Regions from separate parts of the Dietzia psychralcaliphila genome, predicted to be linked through region 1. Evidence: riboswitches for the same ligand, from Rfam matches in the RefSeq annotation. Region 1 holds a riboswitch; the other holds the start of a gene.
What was found. A riboswitch is a leader RNA that binds a small molecule or an ion and turns the genes downstream of it on or off. The one in region 1 is predicted to bind thiamine pyrophosphate.
Positions count from the first base shown of each region.

Region 2: it holds a riboswitch for thiamine pyrophosphate, as region 1 does, so the genes downstream of both, A6048_RS05360 (ABC transporter ATP-binding protein) here and A6048_RS00825 (LLM class flavin-dependent oxidoreductase) in region 1, are expected to answer to the same signal.

Region 1 is NZ_CP015453.1:187,856-191,253, forward strand. Features, by position in the region: gene A6048_RS00815 (class I SAM-dependent methyltransferase) at 1-457, opposite strand, end outside; gene A6048_RS00820 (ABC transporter substrate-binding protein) at 454-1,446, opposite strand; TPP riboswitch at 1,513-1,606, shown strand; gene A6048_RS00825 (LLM class flavin-dependent oxidoreductase) at 1,660-3,054, shown strand; gene A6048_RS00830 (molybdopterin molybdotransferase MoeA) at 3,152-3,398, opposite strand, start outside.
Region 2 is NZ_CP015453.1:1,190,043-1,193,440, reverse strand. Features, by position in the region: gene A6048_RS05370 (bifunctional copper resistance protein CopD/cytochrome c oxidase assembly protein) at 1-1,376, opposite strand, end outside; tRNA gene A6048_RS05365 (tRNA-Arg) at 1,484-1,556, shown strand; TPP riboswitch at 1,948-2,045, shown strand; gene A6048_RS05360 (ABC transporter ATP-binding protein) at 2,028-2,867, shown strand; gene A6048_RS05355 (ABC transporter permease) at 2,864-3,398, shown strand, end outside.

The DNA of each region.
Region 1 (3,398 bases):
TGAGGAACACCCCGCCGGGTGGCAGTAGGCGCCCGAGGTCCTGATAGAGGCGGGTCAGCACCGGTGGAGCCAGCCAGTGCAACGCGGTCGAGCTCGCGACGGCGTCGATTCGCGCGGAGGGGAGCGCGGTCATCCAGTCCGGGTCGACGAGGTCGGCGTCGATGAACTCAACCCGGTCACCGAACTCGGCGAGGGCATGGCGGCCGAGCTCGAGAAGGAGCGGGTCGTAGTCCACGGCCACCACCCGCACCGACTCGAAGCGCCGGAGCACCCGCTGGGCCAGCGACCCGGGACCACACGCGAGGTCCAGGACCGTCGACCCGGGCGTGATGGCCGAGGCCAGGGCGTCGAGCATGACTTCGAACCGGGCCTCTCGGTGAGTGATGTACGCGGCCTGCTGGGAGTCCCAGGCCCGCAGGAGTTCGCGAGCCCGCGTCTCGTCTGGTGAGTCCGTCACTGGAACACCCCTGTCGTGGTGAGCCAGTCGCCGAGTTCGGCGACCGCGTCGATGGACCGGATCGACGGGTCCATGGCGGTCCCGGAGAGTGCGACGATCCGATCACCACGGACCGCCGAGAGGTTGGATGCCACCGGATCGGACCGCAACTGGGTGATCTTGTCCTCCGCACTGTCGCCCGGGCGGCCCCGACTGCTCAGGTCGGCCACGACGATCACATCGGGGTCCCTCTGCGCGATCTGCTCCCACGACATCTCGGGCCAGGCGCTGGAGGTGACGTCGTCGAACGCGTTGCGGAGCCCGACCGCCTCACTGATCGCCGACGGCATGCCGCCCGCACCGGCCACGATCGGGGGGCCGTTGTAGAAGGAGTAGATCCATACCGCGGTCGGTTGTTCCGTCGCGTCCCGCGTGGCCTCGTCGAGCACCTGTTGCTGCTCGGCGATCAGCTGCTCGGCCGAGTCCTCGACGCCGAAGACGCGGCCCAGGTCGCGGTACTCGTCGAACAGTCCCTGAAAGGACGCAGGGGAGGACGGAGCTGCGCCGGGGCAGCCGGCCTCCGAGGCGTAGGAGGGGACCCCCAGTGAGTCGAGTTCGTCGAGAGTGCCGACTCCGTCCGCGCTGTAGAACGACCCCAAGGTCGAGTACGTGAAGTCAGGCAACGCCTCGCGCAGCTGTTCTGCCGAGATGGTCTCCGGGTTGATCACCGGCACCTCGTCGAAGGCCTCCGCCAGCTCCGGAAGGGGCTCGTCGACCTGGTAACCCTGCCCGACCATCTGGTCGCCGAGTCCCAGTGCCAGCAGGATCTCGGTCGCGTTCTGCTCGAGCGTGACCGCGCGTTCCGGCGGGGAGTCCACGTGGAGCTCGCGGCCGCAGTTCTCGAAAGTCACGGACTCGGCCGGCGAAGCTGTTGCCTGGTCGGTGTCCGGACCGCCGCAGGCGACGAGGCCTGCGGTCAGCAGCGCACCGCCGACGATAATGGGAATCATTTTCATTAGGGCAGGCTAGCACTGCATCCGGCAGGGGTCATCCGGGGGGCGACGGCGAGTAGGGTGTGCGGTGACACGGGGTGCCCTGCAGGGGCTGAGATCACACCCGAGCGAACCTGATCGAGTTTGTACTCGCGTAGGGATGTCTTTGGTGCATCTACGGCTGCATCTGCTCGTGCGGTGGTCCCCTCCACGATCATCGCAAGGAGAACAATGACGTCGAGCCACGAGGCGGCGCGCGATCGCAGCCCCCGGAGAATTCGGCTGAACGCCTTCGCCATCAACGGTGTGGGCCATCAGGTCCCGGGGATCTGGCGGCATCCCGCTGATCGGTCCCGGGATTATCGCGACCTCGAGCACTGGACTCGTCTCGCCCGACTGTTGGAGGAAGGACTGTTCGACGGCATCTTCCTCGCGGACGCACTGGGGCCGTATGACGTCTACGGCGGTAGTGCCGATGCCGCCCTGCGAACTGCGGCAAAGATTCCGATGAACGACCCGATGATGCTGGTGAGTGCCATGGCGGCGGTCACTGAGAACCTCGGTTTCGGCATCACGGCGAGCACGTCCGCGGAGCACCCGTACACCTTTGCCCGGCGGATGTCGACGCTTGACCACCTCACCCGGGGCCGAGTGGGGTGGAACGTGGTCACGGGGTACCTGAAGAGCGCGGCGCAGAACCTGGGAGAGGGCGACCAACTCTCCCACGACGAGCGCTACGACCGGGCGGACGAGTACCTGGAGGTGCTCTACAAGCTGTGGGAGGGATCCTGGGAGGACGACGCGGTGGTTCTGGATGCGGAGCGGGACATTTTTGCCGACCCGGCGAAGGTCCACCCCATCGGCCACAACGGGACGTACTTCACCGTTCCCGGTGTTCATCTGTCGGAGCCTTCTCCCCAGCGGACCCCGGTGATCTATCAGGCCGGCGCCTCCGAGCGGGGTGTTCGCTTCGCCACCGAGAACGCGGAGGCGATCTTCGTGGCGTCCCCGACTCTCGCCCAGACCAGTGACCAGGTCGGTCGGATCCGGGCGGGATTGGAGGCGGCAGGGCGTGGGCGGGACGCCGCGCGCATATACGCGCTGCTCACGATCGTCGTCGACCAGACCGATGCGGCGGCCGCCGAGAAGTATCGCGACATCTTCTCCTACGCGTCGGAGACGGGCACTCTGGTGCTCAACTCGGGATGGTCGGGAATCGATCTCTCCCAGCAGGACCTCGACGCTCCTCTGGATCCGGTCGCCACGGATGCCATCCAGACCACGGTGTCGAGCCTGTCGGGAGCCGCGGACCCGGACGGGCGGTGGACGTTGCGCGACAGTGCCCGGTTCAACGCGACGGGCGGCCCCGTGGTGGTGGGCTCGGGGGACACTGTTGCGGATGCCCTGGAGCACGTCATGGCGGAAACGGACGTCGACGGCTTCAACCTGGCCTACGCGCTCAATCCCGGTACCTGGGAGGACGTCATCGAGTTCCTTGTCCCTGTGTTGCAGCGCCGCGGACTGTATCCGCGGGCCGCGGAGTCGGGCACGCTCCGCTCCCGGATGTTCGGCGACGGCGACCTGCTGCCGGAATCTCACCGTGGGGCGGCCTTCCGTCGCCGGTGACGCGATGGGTGCGCCGCATCCCCGACCTGAACCCGCGCGACGTGACCGCGTGCGACCACGCGCTCCTCGAGCGTGGAACCCCGCTCCCGGCGGCGACCTACAGAGGTACGAGGTCGACCTCAGCGCCGGCCGGGAGGGAGGTCACGTCGGCGGGAATCTCGATGAGTACATCTGCCCGGGCCATCGACGCCACGAGATGCGACCCCGGGCCGGAGACCGGGTCCACAACGGGCAGGTCCCCGCCGGAGGGCGCGGCGGACGGGGTGGCGGGAGGGTCGGTGGCCAGCGCGCCCCGGAGATACTGTGTCTTCCCGGAGGGGGAGTGGACCGCGCGCGAGAGCCGG
Region 2 (3,398 bases), 1.0 Mb from region 1:
AGCAGCACCGGCACGAGCATAGAGATGAGCATGTGCCCGACCATGTGGCTGGCGAAGTCGGCCATCATGTACATCCCCATGCCGGAGCTGGTGGTGAGGAACAGCAGCACGCAGCCGAACGCCCAGGCCACGGTCCGGCCCACCGGCCACGAGTCGCCGCGGCGGTGCAGGGTGACCAGGCCCCACACGTACAGGCTCAGCAGGACGACCGCGGCCAGGCCCAGCACCAGGTCGAAGCGCCACAACCCCAGCACCGTGCCGAACGAGAACGGACCGGGGAGTTCGAAGCCCAGCAGGGCCTCCTGTCGGGTGGGGACGTAGAGCGGCGCCGGCGGCGGGGTGCGGCCGAGCGAGACCGAGAGCCCGATCGTGCCCGCCATCACCACGGCCTCGACCAGCCCGATCCGCAGCAGGGTCCCGCGGTCGACGGGGGCGTTGGCCGACTTCGACTCGATCTTGGCGATGATCCGGCGGCGCATCGCCAGTCCGAACACCGCGAGCAGGCCCAGCAGCAGCGCCTTGGCCAGCACCAGTAACCCGTAGGTCGAGGAGAACAGGTCGGCGGGGTGCAGACGCACGAGCGCGTTGATGATCCCGGAGAACCCGAGCGCGATGATCGCGATGGTGGCCACCACCGAATAGCGGCGCAGCGCCAGTGCCACGCGGGAACCACCGCGCATGGTGTGCGCCAGCACCGCGACCAGCCCGCCCACGTAGAACGCCGCGGCGAACAGGTGGATGATCAGCGAGTTGGTGGCGATGTCGTGGGCCGTGCTCCCGGAGGCGTGGCCCGTAGCCGCAACCGGCAGGAGCGAGAGAACCGACACGCCCAGCCAGATCACCGACCAGCGCCAGCTCAGGGTGAGCCGCTGCCCGATCCCCGCCACCAGCGCGATCACCGCCGCCCACCGCCACGACGAGGCCACGTCGATCTGGTTGATGGCGACGATCCACTGGTCCGGCGGCAGCGACTCCCAGAAGGTGCGCCCGGAGACGTCCGACAGGGTCAGCGGGATGAGCAGCGCCGCGGCCACCGCCCAGGCGATGTTGGCCCACGAGGAGATCCGCTGCGAGCGGTATCCATCCACGTCGAGGGTCTTGTCCTTCTGGGGCGGGGTGAAGAACGCAGCGAACAGGGCCGTTCCCACCGCCACCGCCGCGAGCAGTTCGCCCATCGCGCGAACCGCCGGGAGCCCGGCCGTGGTGAGAACGCCCGGGTCCGGGACGCCCACCAGCGCGAGCGCCACCTCGGTGGACATGCCCGAGAGCGGGATCACCACCGCGGCGGCCACCACCGCGAGAAGGATCACGACGGGCACCACGCTGCGGGTCCTGAGCGGTCCGGCGGTGGCGGGTGCCGACTTCGACGACGTCATGACCTCTATCGTAGGAACTCCAGTGCCCCCTGGCCGATTCGCGGCTGCTCCGCACACCCCCGGATCGGCTACCATTCTCCCGGCGACGCCGGATGCGCGCGTCGCAGGCCTCCGTAGCTCAGTGGATAGAGCATCCGGTTTCTACCCGGCTGGTCAGGGGTTCGAATCCTCTCGGGGGCGCCCAGCTCAGAGCGTGTGTCCGGCACCGAGATCGGCACTCGGCCGGTCGCCGTGCCCAGCTTCGTGCGAATCGACACCGGGCCACCGCCCGCCGCGTGGTCACTCCTGCCGCCGCGTGGTCACTCCTGATCACGTTCTCCCAGGTGGGGTTGCCCGAAAACCGTCAGATATGGCTACTCGCCGAGTGGCGAATGCGGCCCCTCGCCGAGTGGGCACAACGTTCGCGGCCATTGCCGCCGGCGAGGTGAGCGAGCGGCCGGGTCCCTGCCGGCCACCGACCACCTGTTGCGGGCGATTGCACCCGACCGTCGCTACCAGCAATGGAGTCGCGTCGAATCCCGATGCGTGCCGATGGTACGTTCGGAATTCGAGCTGATTCGCAAAGGTCAGCATCGATGACACGGGGTGCCCCTACCGAACGGGGCTGAGATCACACCCGCTGAACCTGAACTCGTTCACACGAGCGGAGGGATGTCAGATGCGCTGGCGTGCGCTTTCGTGAGTCATCCAGGAACTACGGCGGTGGCGCTCGACGATCTGGGACACACCTATCCGGGCGCGCTCCGCCCGGTTCTCGCGGACCTCACCCTGTCCGTCCCGGTGGGCGAGCACGTCGCCGTTGTGGGGCGCAGCGGATGTGGCAAGTCGACCCTCCTGTCGCTGATCGCCGGTCTCGTCGAACCGACAACCGGAAGCGCCCGAGTCCTCGACGAAGCCCGGCCCGCACGGCGCCTGGAGTCCTGTGCGTTGATGCCCCAGGGCGACAGCCTCTTGCCCTGGCTGACCCTGCTCGACAACGTCGCGATCAGTCTCCGCAACCAACGGGTGAGCCGTCGCGCGGCCCGCGCCGAGGCCCAGCGCATGCTGGACCGCCTGGGGCTGGGTATCTGGGCCGATGCCCGTCCCGCAGCTCTCAGCGCAGGCATGCGCCAGCGCGCGGCGCTCGCGCGAGCTCTGCTGGCGCGCAAACCCGTGTTGCTGGCCGACGAGCCGCTCGGCGCGCTCGACGCGATCACCCGTGCCGAGGTCCAGCAGTGGCTGCGCCAGTCCATCACCGGCACCTCGGCCACCCTCGTCATGGTCACGCACGACGTCGATGAGGCGCTGCTCCTCGCCGAACGCGTGGTCCTGCTCGCACGACAGGAGCTCGACGCCCCGGCGCGTGTGGTCTCCACCTGGCCGGGATGGTTCGGTGACGACCGCCCCCGCGAGGTCCTCCTCGGCGACGAGGCGTTCGCCACGGCCCGCCGGGAAGTGCTCCAGGCCCTGGCCCGGGAATCGCACCTGGCCGAAGGCGGAACCGCCCGATGACCGTGCGATTCCTCCGTTCCGCCGCTCCCGCCTGCGTCACGATCCTGCTGGTGCTCGCCGCGTGGTTCATCGTCACCGCTCTCGAGCTCGTGCCGGACTACGTCATCCCCGCCCCACTCGCCGTGCTCAACTCGCTCGTGTCCACCTGGCCCGACAGGCTCGGTTCAGCCACGCTGCTCACCGCCACCGAGACCATCATCGGAGTGATCCTCGGAGTGGTCGTCGCGGTGGCGGTGGTGGTCGTCAGCGCGTTCGTGCCCACCATCGGGCAGGCCATGACCCCCCTGCTGGTCGCCTCCCAGGCCATCCCGGTCATCGTGATCGGCCCACTGCTGACGATCTCCCTCGGCTATGGCATGGCACCGAAGGTCATCGTGGTGGCCCTGTTGTGCTTCTTCCCGGTGGCGCTCAACCTTCTCTCCGGTGTCCGCACGGTCGACGCCCGGCTGATCGACACGCTGCGGAGCCTGCACGCCACCCGGTGGTCGCTCTTCTGGCGGGTGCGTCTGCCCTTCGCCGCCCCGCGCGGTT